3 regions of the Pseudomonas sp. SDO5271_S396 genome follow, and region 1 is predicted to be linked to each of the others. Evidence: riboswitches for the same ligand, from Rfam matches in the RefSeq annotation. Region 1 holds a riboswitch; each other region holds the start of a gene.
The links. Region 1 has a riboswitch for cobalamin ahead of ACW9IN_RS27295 (CbtB domain-containing protein). Riboswitches for the same ligand answer to the same signal wherever they lie in the genome.
Positions count from the first base shown of each region.

Region 2: it holds a riboswitch for cobalamin, as region 1 does, so the genes downstream of both, cobO (cob(I)yrinic acid a,c-diamide adenosyltransferase) here and ACW9IN_RS27295 (CbtB domain-containing protein) in region 1, are expected to answer to the same signal.
Region 3: it holds a riboswitch for cobalamin, as region 1 does, so the genes downstream of both, ACW9IN_RS11235 (ABC transporter substrate-binding protein) here and ACW9IN_RS27295 (CbtB domain-containing protein) in region 1, are expected to answer to the same signal.

Region 1 is NZ_JBSVWB010000062.1:21,944-27,019, forward strand. Features, by position in the region: gene ACW9IN_RS27270 (fatty acid cis/trans isomerase) at 1-804, shown strand, start outside; gene nfuA (Fe-S biogenesis protein NfuA) at 899-1,483, shown strand; gene cobM (precorrin-4 C(11)-methyltransferase) at 1,704-2,450, opposite strand; gene ACW9IN_RS27285 (cobalamin biosynthesis protein) at 2,520-2,912, opposite strand; gene ACW9IN_RS27290 (CbtA family protein) at 2,909-3,613, opposite strand; gene ACW9IN_RS27295 (CbtB domain-containing protein) at 3,625-3,813, opposite strand; cobalamin riboswitch at 3,911-4,113, opposite strand; gene ACW9IN_RS27300 (hypothetical protein) at 4,191-4,619, opposite strand; gene ACW9IN_RS27305 (hypothetical protein) at 4,673-4,867, opposite strand.
Region 2 is NZ_JBSVWB010000013.1:117,082-122,157, forward strand. Features, by position in the region: gene cobD (threonine-phosphate decarboxylase CobD) at 1-117, opposite strand, end outside; gene cbiB (adenosylcobinamide-phosphate synthase CbiB) at 110-1,018, opposite strand; gene bluB (5,6-dimethylbenzimidazole synthase) at 1,015-1,665, opposite strand; gene ACW9IN_RS12300 (cobyrinate a,c-diamide synthase) at 1,662-3,032, opposite strand; gene cobO (cob(I)yrinic acid a,c-diamide adenosyltransferase) at 3,029-3,640, opposite strand; cobalamin riboswitch at 3,720-3,967, opposite strand; partial or broken gene ACW9IN_RS12310 (PQQ-dependent sugar dehydrogenase) at 4,067-5,076, shown strand, end outside.
Region 3 is NZ_JBSVWB010000012.1:5,970-11,045, reverse strand. Features, by position in the region: gene ACW9IN_RS11245 (ABC transporter ATP-binding protein) at 1-440, opposite strand, end outside; gene ACW9IN_RS11240 (FecCD family ABC transporter permease) at 437-1,441, opposite strand; gene ACW9IN_RS11235 (ABC transporter substrate-binding protein) at 1,438-2,448, opposite strand; cobalamin riboswitch at 2,566-2,760, opposite strand; gene ACW9IN_RS11230 (aldehyde dehydrogenase family protein) at 2,832-4,214, opposite strand; gene ptrR (putrescine utilization regulator PtrR) at 4,367-5,076, shown strand, end outside.

The DNA.
Region 1 (5,076 bases):
GACGTGTTCGGCAACGTGTCGCACCAGGCTCAGACCCGTCTGTACTTCGACTTGATCCGCAACGGCGCCGAGCAGAATTTCCTGCGCCTGATGCCGGCCGATTCCCGTGAGGGGTTCATGGATGACTGGTACCAGAACAGCGGCAAGATCAAGCTGTGGCTGGATTATGAAGCCATTGACGACAGCAAGCCGAGTGGCCTGCACCTGGACGAAAAAGACCCCAAACGCGACTTTGCCAACCAGTTGCTCAGCCGTTATGGCGATTTGAATGCCAGTCCGGACCCGATCAACCGCTGCAGCGGCGCCTATTGCTCCCGCGACGGTATCGACCCGGCCCTGCAGGACGCGGAGCAAGCGCTGAGCCGTCTGACTTCACGCCCGGCGGCGGGGCTCAAGGTGATCGATCAATTGCCGGAAGCCACGATGCTGCGGGTGCAAACCGACAGCGGCAAGCGCGTGGTCTACAGCATGCTGCGCAATCGCGCCCACAGTAACGTGGCGTTTCTGCTGGGTGAGGCTTATCGCTATCAGCCGGGCCTGGACACTGTGACCATTTACCCGGGCGTGCTGAGCAGTTACCCGAACTTCATGTTCAATATTCCGGCACGGGAAGTGCCCGAGTTCGTCACCGAAATGGAGCGGGCCAAGGACGCCAAGCGCTTTGAAAAGATCGTCGATCGCTGGGGTGTGCGGCGCAGTCATCCGCTGTTCTGGCAGTATTTCCACGATCTATCGCGCTACATCCACGAAACCACGCCGGTGGAAGAGGGCGTGCTGGATATGAATCGCTATGAAAACCTCTGACGGGTGGTGCCGGTCTTTTCCGACAAAATTACTCGGACTTTGTACCTGCGTAATATTTTGGCGTAAACTGCCGGCAAGCCTGTGAGGAGTTTCCATGACTGCCATAACCATTACCGACGCCGCCCACGATTACCTGGCTGACCTGCTGTCCAAGCAGAACACCCCGGGTATCGGTATCCGCGTCTTTATCACCCAGCCGGGTACCCAGTACGCCGAAACTTGCATCGCCTACTGCAAGCCCGGTGAAGAAAAGCCTGAAGACACCGCCCTGGGGCTGAAAAGCTTCACCGCCTATATCGATGCCTTCAGCGAAGCCTTCCTTGATGACGCCGTGGTCGACTACGCCACTGACCGCATGGGCGGCCAGTTGACCATCAAGGCGCCCAACGCCAAGGTGCCGAATGTTACCGCCGACAGCCCGGTGAACGAGCGCATCAACTACTACCTGCAAACCGAGATCAACCCGGGGCTGGCCAGCCACGGCGGCCAGGTCAGCCTGATCGACGTGGTCGACGACGGCATCGCCGTGCTCAAGTTCGGCGGCGGCTGCCAGGGCTGCGGCCAGGCGGACGTGACCCTGCGCGAAGGCATCGAGCGCACCCTGCTCGAGCGTATTCCGGAGCTCAAGGGCGTACGTGACGTGACCGACCACACGCAGAAAGAAAACGCCTACTACTGAGTAAGGCGTTCACTGCGAACGAAAAAACGGCGCCCCGTGAGCGCCGTTTTTTATGCCTGAAATTTAATGCGGTGCACTATCCATGCCGATCGTTCCCACGCTCTGCGTGGAAACGCATCCTGTGACGCTCCGCGTCACGACTTCAAAGGCAGACGCGGAGCGTCCATGGCTGCATTCCCACGCGGAGCGTGGGAACAATCAATAGAGTGGGCGCGTTCCTTCACGGGCGATAGAGGTGTGCATGGCCGGCGCGGTAAAGCGAGGATTCGCTGAAGCTGTCGTCTGCCAACACTCTGCCCACGATGATCAGCGCAGTGCGCCGAAAACCTTTGATCGCCACCTTTTCAGCAATATCCGTCAAAGTACCGACCACCCAATCCTGATCCGGCCACGTCGCCCGGTGCACCACGGCAATCGGGCAATCTGCGTCGTAATGTGGCAGCAACTCGGCGACGATTTTCTCCAGATGGTTGACCCCCAAGTGGATCGCCATGGTCGTGCCATGCTGTGCCAGGCTGTCGAACGCCTCACCGGCGGGCATGCTGGTTTTATCGGCATAACGGGTCAGGATCACGCTCTGGGCGATGTCCGGCAGGGTCAGTTCCGTTTCCAGCAACGCCGCACAGGCGGATACAGCCGTCACGCCAGGGATGATCTGGAACGGAATGCCAAGCTCGCGCAAATGACGGATCTGCTCGCCGATGGCGCCGTACAGGCTCGGGTCGCCGGAATGCACTCGCGCTACGTCCTGGCCTTTTTCATGGGCTGCCTTGATCAGGTCGATGATCTGTTCCAGATGCAATTCGGCGCTGTTGACGACGGTTTCCGCCCGATGACCTTCCAGCACCGCTGCAGGCACCAGCGAGCCGGCATAGAGGATCACCGGGCAGTTACGGATCAGCCGCTGGCCTTTGACAGTGATCAAATCCGGGTCGCCGGGGCCTGCGCCGATGAAGTAGACGGTCATGGAAAATCCTGTTTAAAAACGGGCGAGCATGAAAATCGCTCATGATCGGGGTGCGCAATTATCGGGATTTTAGCCGGCGCACGCCAATGCAAAGGTGGCCTGGGCGTTTTTTTTGCGGGTGATCAGCAGGCGGGCAGAAGTCCCCGAAAGGTGTTCGGCCAGGGCCAGGGCGGCGCTTTCGGCGATGCCGTAACAGCCGGTATGGGCGAATGCGACCTCGGATGTGTGACTCAGGCGGTCGGCAAAAACCGCCAGTTGTTCCGCGTTGAAACAGTGCAGCGGCAGTTTCAACACCTTGGCCAAGGCCAGTATTCCCGGCTCGTCCTTTTTCAAATCGATGCTGGCCAGTGCGGTGATGCTGTTGCGATCAACGCCCTCCTCCGCGAGGGCGTTGTCAAACAGCTCCAGCAGGGCACGAACATCACAGCCCCGCTGGCACCCCAGGCCAACCGCCAGAATCATGCGGCGTATTGATCGTCACGGTTGCGACGGAACAGCCACGCGCTGATCAGGCCCAAGGCCAGCCAGAAGGCGACGTTGGTCAACTGCGAGGCGATCTTGAACTGCGCTTCCAGGGCTTCCGGTGCCAGCATCGAGTGGACTTCCGGTTGCGGGGCACCGATCACATGCGGCACTGCGAGGATCGCCACGCCCAGTACTTTCAGCAGCCAGTTGCGGCCAAACACGATCAGCGCGATACCGGCGGCGGTGGAGGCGGCGGTGCCGATCCACCAGACCTGACGCTGCGCCAGATCGGCCGCAGCAGTGCCCGGCAGCTCAGGCGGCAGGCCCATGGTGGGCGCCAGCACGAAGGTGGCGTAACCGGCCAGGCCCCACAGCAAGCCTTGTGCGGCGCGGGTCGGTGCGCGCAGGGTGTAGAGGCCGGCAAGCATCAGCGCAAAACCGACGGCGACCACCAGGTTGCCACCGGTGGTGGACAGCACGCGCTGCCAACCATCTTCCGGCTCCCAGGCCTCGGCATCATGGCTGTGGGCGGCGGCGCCTTCGGCATGCTCATGGGCCACTTCGGTGGCGGCGGGGGCGTTTTCGTAGGTTTCCGCCTGCAGAATCAGTGGGGCGACCCAGAAGCTTTGCAAAAGGGTCAGCAGCAGGGCGGCCAGCAGGCCGGTGAAGCCTGCGGTTTGGGCAATACGCTTGATCATGTCGGCAGGTCTCAGTGGCACGGGAACGCGGCGCTGTGGCGAGTATCGTGAGCAGCGTTGTGTACCGCTTCGATATGGGAGAAACCGGCGAAATACACCAGGCACGCGCCGAGGATCGACGCACCGATGGCGGCGGTCAGGCGTTGGCTGAGAGTGGTGGTGTTGCCTGTGGCGTGCGAAGTGCTGCTGATGATCGACATGGCGCGTCCCTTCAGGGTTTCAGGGTGATACGAGCGCATGAAAACCCCGCGAGCCAGGCACGCAGGGTTCTGAACAGCGCCCGCCCACCGCGGGTTTGTTATCTGATTTTTTCGGGCCGGTCTCCGGGCTTGCGAGGGGCTGTTCGCCTTTGAAAGTGTCGCCTTCCCATGCGTATGCACAGTGGATCTGACGCTTCGCTCGCTTACCGTTGCGGGGGCAGCACCGGACTTGCCATAGGGGTATGGCGTACCGGTTTCCCGTTTCACCCTGTGAAGGGCACCCGAAACAAGGTGTGTAGGAGAGCATGGGCGAGCAATGCGCGTCAAATACCAGAGGTTGATGACTCAAGTGTTATACGCCTCGTCCTTCCGACAGATCAGACAGTTCGACTCCTGAATAGGTAATTAACCCGCCTGGAACTGTTTTTAATCATATAGTCGAGGTTGGTAACGTCATAGCGTTCATCATCCTTGCCTGCGAACCCGAGGAAGCCGATACCAATATCCAATTGCTTAAGGAGTTCTGGGCGTGCGAGTAATTCCCGGGCAACTTTTTTTGCCAGTTCGGGAATGTCGCGATCTTCGGCTTTTTTTAGTTCGTTGAAGTTGACATAGCCGTTACCTGTGGTGTCGAAAGTGCTATGAAATAGCTTGGCAAACTCCATCAACCTACGATCACTCACCTGCGAAATCTCTTCCGCAAATGTTGCAACTGAGTCCAGATATATTTTTCCGTCTTCGACGCCACCATTGGGCATGAGATCGAGAAGGTTATAAAGGTCAGGGCGTGCCAGGAACTCTTTCATCGTGTCCATTTGTTCTTGGGTAGCCGGTTGGCCGTTCTCCAGTTTGCCTTGTGTCACTGATAGGCGGTATGGATCGTGAAGAAGTTGTTTCCCCAGGGATCGAGCGCAGAGCCCATTTCCATTACTTTTATCGCCAATTCTTTATCACCCAACGCCGCAAGAGGGCGTGAGGTTGAAGTTTGTGAGGTTTCATTCAGTTGTGCGAAATGCGGGGTGACGTCGGTGCGCATAGAGGTGGAAGTAGACATAGGTTTATCTCAACTGTTATATGTTGGATGGCTAACTGTCTAGGAGATGTCAAGTTTATGGCTGACTTAACTAGACAGAATGTTTGTGCTGCCTTCCCTATGTGGCGTGGGTCTTTTAATTGTTCCATGTACAGGGTTGATAAGTATTGCAAATTCATACGTCATGTATTCGCGTCAATATGATCAGGCCTGCAATGTCGGCAGGCAGT
Region 2 (5,076 bases), on a different contig from region 1:
GATCTCGGGGATGGGCCAGGGCCAGGGCGCCAAGCCACTGGACAGATCGAGCCAGTCAGCCTCGGCAATGCCGTACTGAATGGACGCCTTGCGCAACCGGCCACCGTGTTCAAGCATAGAATTGCGCCCCCGCGCACAGGATCAGCAGCCACAACCATACGCCGCGCTGCACCAGTTGCCAGCCCCGGTCGATGGAATCGGCATCCGCCGGCGGGCCTTCACCCAATGGCGGACGCTGGTGCACCTCGCCGTGGTAGATCGCCGCGCCGCCCAGCTCAACGCCCAGGGCGCCGGCGCCAGCGGCCATGACCGGACCGGCGTTGGGGCTGTCCCAGGTCGGTCCCTGGATGCGCCAGCACTTCAAGGCCAGCCGGGTTTTGCCGAGTACGGCGTAGGTCAATGCCACCAACCGAGCCGGAATGTAGTTCAGCACATCATCGATTTTTGCCGCTGCCCAGCCGAAACGCTCGAAGCGTGCATTGCGATAGCCCCACATGGCATCGAGGGTGTTGCTCAAGCGGTAGAGCACCACACCCGGCACGCCGGCGACCACAAACCAGAAAATCGCGGCGAACACCGCGTCGCTGCCGTTTTCCAGCACCGACTCGGTGGCCGCGCGGGCCACTTCGGTGCGGTCCAGCTCGCTGGTCTGGCGACTCACCAAGTAACTCACGCGGGTACGCGCCTGCTCCAGATCATCGGCGCGCAGGGCCTGGGCCACCGGCGTCACATGCTCGCCGAGGCTGCGCATGCCGAGGGCGCAGTACAACGCCAGTATCTCCAGCACCCAGCCAATGTACGGCGCCCACGACAAGGCCGTCGCCAGCAGGGTCAGCGGTACTACGGCGATAAACCACGCCGTCACGCCGTGACTGCGCCAGCCCCGGCCACCGGCGTTGAAACGTTGTTCGACGCGCCCGGCGAAATTGCCGAACGCCACCAGCGGATGCCAGCGCTTCGGTTCACCCAGCAGCGCGTCCAGCGCGACTGCGGCGACACATAGCAAGGCCACACTCATTGACTCACTCCCCACGTATTCTCGTACAGCATGTCACTCAATGGCCGAGGCTCGGTCCAGCCTTCAAGCTGCAACATCGGTGCCGGGTAGAACCCGTCCACCGGCCCCAGGCACAACACCGCCAAGGGTTTCGCGCCGGCGGGCAAGCCGAGCAGGTCCGCCAGGGCCTGAGGCTCGAACAACGACACCCAGCCCATCCCGAGGCCTTCGGCGCGAGCGGCCAGCCACAGGTTCTGGATCGCGCAGGACAGCGATGCCAAATCCATTTCCGGCAAGGTTCTTCGGCCAAAGATATGGCGTTCGCGATCGTCCATCAGCGCCGCCACCAGTACTTCGGCACAGTCGTGAATACCTTCGACCTTGAGCTTCATGAAGTCATCGGAGCGCTCGCCCAGGGCTTCGGCGGTGCGTACGCGCTCTTCTTCCACCAGTTGTTGGATCCGCCCACGCAATTGGCGGTCGCTGATGCGGATAAAGCGCCAGGGCTGCATCAGGCCGACGCTGGGTGCCTGGTGCGCGGCCTGGAGCAAACGCTGTAGCAATTCAGGGGCGACGGTGCCGCCGCTGAAGTGGCGCATGTCGCGGCGTTCGGCGATGGCGCGGTAGATGGCGTCGCGGTCGGCCTGGGGAAAGGCGTTGTCAGTCATGGCCTCTTCGCGGGCAAGCCCGCTCCCACACATGGATCGGTGAGTGCTGTCGAGGGGCAAGCGGGCCCAAGATCCGGCGCAAACAAAGCGGCAACCGCCACCGGATTCGACGGAAAGTAAAAGTGCACGTAAGACGCCGTCATCCGTCCCTGCCGATAGACCGCTTCGGCACCGCGCCCGCCATTGGGGCTCAGGCCACGGGCAATGGGCTGCCACTCGGTGGTGGTCAGGGAATGGTGATAGGTGTGGCCGCGCAACGTGCCTTCGGGCAATTCGACATTTTGCAGCGCCAGGGCCGCGAGTTTCTTCTGCATCACCGCATCACCCTGCAACAGGCCGACCAGTTCGGCATGATTGCCGTCGACATCGGTCAGCGAGTCCAGCAGGTAGAGCATGCCGCCACATTCGGCGAGCAGGGGTTTACCGGCGGCATGGTGGGCGCGGATGGCGTCGAGCATCGGCGTGTTTTCCGACAGCGCCTGATGATGCAGTTCCGGGTAACCGCCCGGCAGATAGAGGCTGTCGGCATCAGGCAATTGGCGATCATGGATCGGCGAGAAAAAGCGCAACTCGGCGCCCATCGCCCGCAACAGGTCGAGGCTGGCGCCGTAAGTGAAAGCAAAGGCTTCGTCGCGCGCCACGGCGATACGCACACCGTCCAGCAAAGGCTCGATCTCGGTCACAGACGGCGCGGCAAAGGCCACCGGCGGCGGCAACGCGACTTCGCAACTGCTGCCCAACGCCTCGGCGGCGGCGTCCAGGCGCAGGTCCAGGTCATTCAATTCGCTGGCTTGCACCAGGCCCAAGTGGCGACTGGGCAATTCGATACCAGTCTCGCGGGACAGCGCGCCATACCAACGCAGGCCTTCGGTGAGGCTGCCTTCGAGCAACTGCGCATGGCGCAGGGTACCGACGCGGTTGGCCAACACACCGACGAACGGCAAGTCCGGCTGGTAGCGCGCAAGGCCCAGGGCCAATGCGCCGAAGGTCTGGGCCATGGCCGTGCCGTCGATCACGCCGAGCACCGGCACGCCGAAGTGCCGCGCAAGGTCGGCGCTGGATGGCGTGCCGTCGAACAGGCCCATCACGCCTTCGATCAGGATCAGGTCGGCCTCCCCCGCCGCTTCCCACAACAGGCGACGACTTTCCTGCTCGCCCACCATCCACATGTCCAATTGATACACCGGCGCACCGCTGGCGCGTTCGTGGATCATCGGGTCGAGGAAGTCCGGGCCGCATTTGAACACACGCACCTTGCGCCCCAGGTTGCGGTGCAAACGGGCCAGCGCGGCGGTGACGGTGGTTTTGCCCTGGCCGGACGCCGGTGCGGCGATCAGGACGGCCGGGCAATGACGGGTTTGATTCAAAGTTCGACGCCCTTCTGTGCCTTGATACCGGCCTGGAATGCGTGCTTGAGCATGCCCATTTCTGTGACGGTGTCGCCCATCTCGATCAATTCGGGCTTGGCACCACGACCCGTCACCACCACGTGCTGCATGGGCGGGCGGGCTTGCAGGTCGCTGAGCACCTGATCGAGATCGAGATAACCGTGCTTGAGGGCGATGTTCAGCTCGTCCAGCACCACCAGGCCAATGGAAGGATCTTGCAGCAGCTCGCGGGACACCGCCCAGGCGGCTTCGGCGGCGGCGATATCGCGCTGGCGGTCCTGGGTCTCCCAGGTAAAGCCTTCGCCCATCACATGGAAACGCACCTGCTCCGGAAAGCGCCGGAAGAACAGTTCTTCGCCCGTGCTGTTACGCCCCTTGATGAACTGCACCACACCGCACTGCATGCCGTGGCCCATGGCGCGGGCCAGCATGCCGAATGCCGAACTGCTCTTGCCTTTGCCATTGCCGGTCAACACCAGCAGCAAACCGCACTCGTTCGGGGAATTGGCGATGCGCTCGTCGATCACGGCTTTTTTACGCAGCATGCGCGCCAGGTGGCGCTCGTCGCGGTCGGGGGAATCAGTCATGGCAGCTCTCCGTTGGGGCTGGACAAAAACGGCGGGCAGGAAAAAGGAACAGCAGACAGCCAAGCATCGCCCACCGTGATGCTGTTGAATGCTTCAGGCCGGTCTCCGGGCTCATGAGTGGCGCTTGCCGGAGCAGGCAGGCCGACGGCGCGCCTTCCCATATCGCACGCGATACAGTGGCTAAAGGCACCGTCTTGACTCATTTACCGTTGCGGGGGCAGCGCCGGATTCGCGGCAGCATGGTGGTCACATGCGCTCGCTCACCGGCTTCCCTGTTTCACTCTGTCGACACATGGGCCACAGAGCACCTGAAACAAGCCGCGAAGGTTAGTGGGTTGGGGGTGGAGCGTCAATTAAAGCCGGCCCTGCGCTTGAACCATCGGACCGCCGTGTACCTCTACTCCTACAGGCATCCAGGAGAACACCATGCATAAAACAAGACTCGCGCTGCTGATCATGCTCGCCGGCAGCCTCGCTGCCTGTGGCGAAAGCTCTACCTTGCAGGTTTCCGATGGCACGGGGCCTTCGCCCACGTTACCGGAGCCGAACAAGACATTGATCCCCACCGTCAACATCGCTCCCGCCGTGGGCTGGCCCGCCGGCGCGAAGCCGGTAGCCGCCGCCGGTACTCAGGTCGGCGCGTTTGCCGAGGGCCTGGATCATCCGCGCTGGCTGTACGTGCTGCCCAATGGCGATGTGCTGGTGGCGGAAACCAATGCGCCGCCCAAGCCGGATGACGCCACCGGTATTCGCGGCTGGGTGATGGAGAAGGTCATGGGCAGTGCCGGCGCCGGAGTGCCAAGCCGAATCGCATCACACTGCTGCGCGATGCCGACCACGACGGCATCGCCGAAACCCGCACGGTGTTCCTGGCAAACCTCAATTCTCCGTTCGGCATGACCCTGGTGGGCAACGACCTGTACGTGGCCGACTCGGACCAGTTGCTGCGTTTCCCTTATCAACCGGGGGAAACCTCGATCAAGGAGGCCGGCACCAAGGTCGTCGACCTGCCCGGCGGCACCCTTAATCACCACTGGACCAAAAACGTGGTGGCGAGCAAAGACGGCAGCAAGCTGTATGTGAGTGTGGGCTCCAACAGTAATGTCGGCGAAAACGGTCTGGAGGCCGAACAAGGTCGGGCGGCGATCTGGGAAGTGGACCGTGCCAGCGGCCAGCACCGCATCTTCGCCTCCGGCCTGCGCAACCCCAACGGCATGGCCTGGGAACCGCAAAGCGGCAAGCTATGGACCGCGGTGAACGAGCGCGATGAGATCGGCAGCGACCTGGTGCCGGACTACATCACCTCGGTCAAGGATGGCGGATTCTATGGCTGGCCGTTCAGCTACTACGGGCAGCATGTGGATGTGCGCGTCACGCCGCAGAACCCGGAATTGGTCGCCAAGGCGATTGCGCCGGACTATGCGGTAGGCCCCCAC
Region 3 (5,076 bases), on a different contig from region 1:
CGTTGGCGTTCGCCGCCCGAGAGGCTGCGCCAGGCGCGATGGCTCAGGTGGGTGGCATCAACGTCGTGCAGGGCCTGGCGCACGATGCTGTCGTCCTCGGCGGACCACGGGCTCAGCGCCGATAACCATGGCGTGCGGCCCAGGGCCACGGCGTCGAACACGCGGATGGCGTCGTCGGTGTCGGCCTGTTGCTCGACTACGGCCAGTTGTTGGGCGATGGCACGACGGGACAAATCTCCGAGGCGCTGACCGCCCAACAAGACTTCGCCGGATGCCGGCGTACGCAGCCCGGCGAGCAGTTTGAGCAGGGTGGATTTGCCGGAGCCGTTCGGCCCGACGATGCCCAGGGTTTCACCCGGCCGGACCTCCAGCTGGATATCGCGCAGCAGCTCGGCCTCGCGTACTTTGAAACCCAGGCCACGGCAGCTCAGTACACTCATCGGGCATTTCTCCGGCCGATCAGGATCAGCGCAAACACCGGCGCGCCGACCAGTGCCGTCACCACGCCGACGGGAATCACCTGGCCCTTGATCAAGGTGCGCGACAGCACATCGGCCGCAATCAGAAACAACGCACCGCCAAGCGCGCTGGCCGGCAGCAGGCGTGAATGCCCGGTGCCGAGCAACAGGCGCGCGGCGTGTGGAATCACCAGACCGACGAAGCCGATGGAGCCGACAATCGACACCATCACTGCCGTCACCAGCGCCGCACAACCCACCAGCACAAACTGCACACGGCGCACCGGAATGCCGAGGGATGCCGCCGAGTCGCTGCCGAAGGTGAACGCGTCCAGCGCACGACGGTGCCACAGGCACACCGCCAACCCTGCAATCGCCACCGGCACCGCCAGCCATACCGAGGGCCAGCGTACCCCGCTGAGGTTGCCCAGCAGCCAGAACAGAATGCCCCGGGCTTGTTCGGAACTGGCGGATTTGGTGATCAGGAACGCGGTGAGCGCGTTGAACAATTGCGAGCCGGCGATGCCCGCGAGGATGATCTGGCCGGTGCCGCTGGCCGAACCGCTGGCGCGCGCCAGCAAGATCACCAGCGCAAACGCCGCCATGGCGCCGACAAATGCACCCGCCGACAACGACACCAGCCCGCCGCCCACGCCAATCAAGGCCACCAGCACCGCACCGGTGGATGCGCCGGCGCTGATGCCCAGCAGGTACGGGTCGGCCAACGGATTGCGCAGCAGCGATTGCAAAATCACCCCGCAGGTCGCCAGCCCGGCACCGCACGCGGCGGCGACCAGGGCACGGGTCAGGCGGTAGTTCCACACCACGCCCTCGTCGATGGGGTCGAGGACGTAGCCGGCGGCCCACAGTTTATTGGCCAGTACCTGAAACACGACGTCGGGCGAAATGGCGGTTTCGCCGATGGCCACGCCAGCCAGTACCGCGGCCAGCAGCAGGGCCAGGGCGAGTAGGGTGCGCATCATTTGGGCAAGTCGTAGCCGTCGATGGCCGTGGCCAGTTGTTCCAGCCCGTCGAACATGCGAATGCTGGCCTGCAGCGCCAGGGCATCGAGGATGATGATGCGGTTGTTTTTCACCGCGTCCATGTTGCGCGTGACCGGGTCGCTGCGCAGGAAGGCGAGTTTCTTTTCATGGTCGTCGGCGGGGTAGCGGCGGCGGTCCATGCGGGCGATCACGAGGAAGGTGGGGTTGGCCTTGGCGAGGGTTTCCCAGCCGACGGCGGGCCACTCTTCATCGGACTGCACCACGTTATGCAGACCGAGGGTCTGCAGCATGAATTGCGGAATGCCTTTGTGTCCGGCCACGTACGGGTCGCTGGCCATTTCCGAGCTGGAGAACCATACCAGCGCGCTGGCCTGCTTGAGGCCCTTGCTCTGCGCGGTGGCCACCGACTTGGCCAGGCGCGCCTTGAGCTCGTCGTTCAGTTGCTGGCCGCGATCCTGCACGTCGAAAATCTGCGCGAGCTGGCTGATGCTTTTATAGATAGTCTCGATGCGGAACGGCTCCAGGCGCGTGCCATCGGCGCCCACCAGGTTGTCCTTGCCTTCGCAGTCGGAGGGCAGCAGGTAGGTGGGGATCTTCAGCTCGTGGAATTGCTCGCGGGTACCGACCACGCCTTGCGGGCCTACCACCCATTCCAGCTCGGCGGCCACCAGTTGCGGGCGCTTGGCGATCACGGCCTCGAAGCTCGGTTCGTTGTTGGCCAGGCGCTCGATGCTGTCGTTCTGTGCCTTGAACTGCGGCAGCACATTGTTGAACCACAGCGAAGTGCCGACCACTTTATCGCCCACGCCCAGGGCGTAGAGCATTTCGGTGGCAGCCTGGCCGATGGTCACGCTGCGCGCGGGGGCCTGCTGGAAGGTGACGCGTGCGCCGCAGTTTTCCACGGTCAACGGGTACTGGGTGGGCGCGGCCTGGGCCAGGGCGCAGAAGCCGAGGCCGGCGAACAGGGCGGTGACACGTGGCAGCATGGGGGCAATCTCCGTTTGAACCGTACAGTGAGTTGGGGAGGTACGGTAATGGAAATACAGCCATGGACCGCCTGAAGGGCAGGGCAAGGATGTCCTTCCCGGACACCCCGCCGGTTAGTGATCGAGCTTGGGCCGGCAGGTCTCCTGACTCGTGCGTCATCACCACGCTTCGGCCTTCCCGGACAAGGTCCAGTGGCGCTCGGGAGCAGGCTCGGCAGCTACAGTTGCGGGGGCAGTTCCGATTGACGCGGGCGGGCCGCGCTTCGGATTCCCTATTAGTCCCGTTTGGGAACCGGCGCGGTATGGTAGTCGATTGGGCAGGCGATGGGGAACTTGGCCGCCCTTTGGTTCCTTAACTGACTGGCATTGGGGACAATGCCGGGTTATTTGCGATCCAGCCACACCGTCTGGGCGTTGCAGAACTCCCGCACGCCGAAGTGCGACAGCTCGCGGCCGAACCCGCTTTTCTTGATGCCGCCAAACGCCACCCGAGGGTCGGAGACGCTGAAGGCGTTGACGAAGATCCCGCCGGTTTCCAGCTGGTTGGCGATATGCCGGGCTTTGGCCGCATCGGTGGTGAAGATGCTGGCGGTCAGGCCGAATTCGCTGTCGTTGGCCAGGGCCACGGCGTGGTCGGCGTCGCGGGCGGTGATGATCGACGCTACCGGGCCGAACAGTTCCTGCTTGAACGAGGTCATCTGGTCGGTGACGTTGGCCAGCACCGTCGGCTCATAGTAGTTGCCGGCGCCGGGCACCTTGTTGCCGCCCAGCAGCAGGGTCGCGCCTTCCTCCAGAGTGGCCTGGACCTGGTCATGCAACTCGTCGCGCAGGTCGAAGCGGGCCATCGGGCCGATATAGGTGGTGGCCGAGGTCGGATCACCCATCACCAGTGCGCGGCTGGCTTCGAGGAACTTGGCGGTGAAGGCTTCGGCCACACTGGCTTCGATGATCAGGCGCTTGGCGGCGGCGCAGACCTGGCCGCTGTTCTGGAAGCGACCGATCAGCGCGGCCTGGACGGCGGCGTCGAGGTCGGCGTCGTTGAGCACGATGAACGGGTCGGAGCCGCCCAGTTCCAACACGCATTTTTTCAGCGCGGCACCGGCCTGGGAACCAATGGCGACACCGGCGCGCACGCTGCCGGTGAGGGTCACGGCGGCGATGCGTGGGTCGGCGATGGCCTTGGACACGCCGTCGTTGGCCACATTGATCACTTCGAACAGACCTTGCGCGAAGCCGGCTTTGCGGAACGCTTGCTGGATCAGGTAAGCGCTGCCCATCACATTCGGGGCGTGTTTGAGTACGTAGGTGTTGCCGGCGAGCATGGTCGGCACGGCGCCGCGCAGCACCTGCCAGACCGGGAAGTTCCACGGCATCACGGCGAGGACAGGGCCCAGCGGGCGGTATTCGATCTGGGCGCTGCCGTTGTCCACCAGGGTCGGTTCCGGTGCGAGCATGGCCGGACCGTGGGCGGCGTACCATTCGCCGAGCCCGGCGCATTTTTCGATTTCGGCACGGGCCTGGGCGATGGGTTTGCCCATTTCCAGGGTGATCATTTGCGCCATTTCTTCGGCTTGCTCGCGCAGCGCGGCGGCCAGGGCCAGCAACAGTTCGGCACGCTGACTGACCGGCTGGCGACGCCAGGTGCGGAAGGCGCTGGTGGCGCGGTCGAGAGCGGCGTCCAGTTGCGCTGCGGTTTCATAGGGGTAGCTGCCGACGGTTTCGCCGTTGGCGGGGTTGATCGAGAGAGCGTGGGTGGTTGCGTTCATGGCACCGTCCTGCTGAATGAGTAAGTGGGGCTCAGCCTACGGTGCTGGTTCTTTTCTGGAAACTGAATAATATTAAGCAATACATTCTCAAAGTGAGAATAAAGGTTCCCGCGAAGAGCGCGGGAGTGATCACTTCACGATGGGAGAACGCCGTGGACCTGGTGCAACTGGAAATCTTCAAGGCCGTCGCCGAGCAAGGCAGCATCAGTGCCGCCGCGCAATTGATTCATCGCGTGCCGTCGAACCTGACCACGCGCATCAAGCAACTGGAAGAAGACCTGGGCGTGGCCTTGTTTATCCGCGAGAAAAGCCGCTTGCGCCTGTCCCCGGCGGGATGGAATTTCCTTGGCTACGCGCGGCGCATTCTCGACCTGGTGCAGGAAGCGCGTGCGACGGTCGCCGGGGAAGAGCCCCAGGGGGCGTTTTCCCTCGGCTCGCTGGAAAGCACGGCAGCAGTGCGCATTCCGGGTTTGCTGGCGGCGTATAACCAGAAACACGCCAAGGTCGAGCTGGACCTGAGCACCGGACCGTCGGGCACCATGATCGAAGGCGTGCTCTCGGGGCGCCTGGCAGCGGCGTTCGTCGATGGGCCGGTGCTGCACGCCACGCTGGAAGGAGTGGCAGTGTTCGAGGAGGAGATGGTGGTGATCGCGCCGCTGCATCACGCGCCGATCACCCGGGGGCAGGATGTGGCGGGGGAGAGCATCTATACCTTTCGTTCGAACTGCTCGTACCGGCACCACTTCGAGCGCTGGTTTTCCCAGGATGGCGCGGTGCCGGGCAAGATCTTCGAGATGGAGTCGTACCACGGCATGCTCGCCTGCGTCAGTGCCGGGGCCGGCCTGGCGCTGATGCCGCGCAG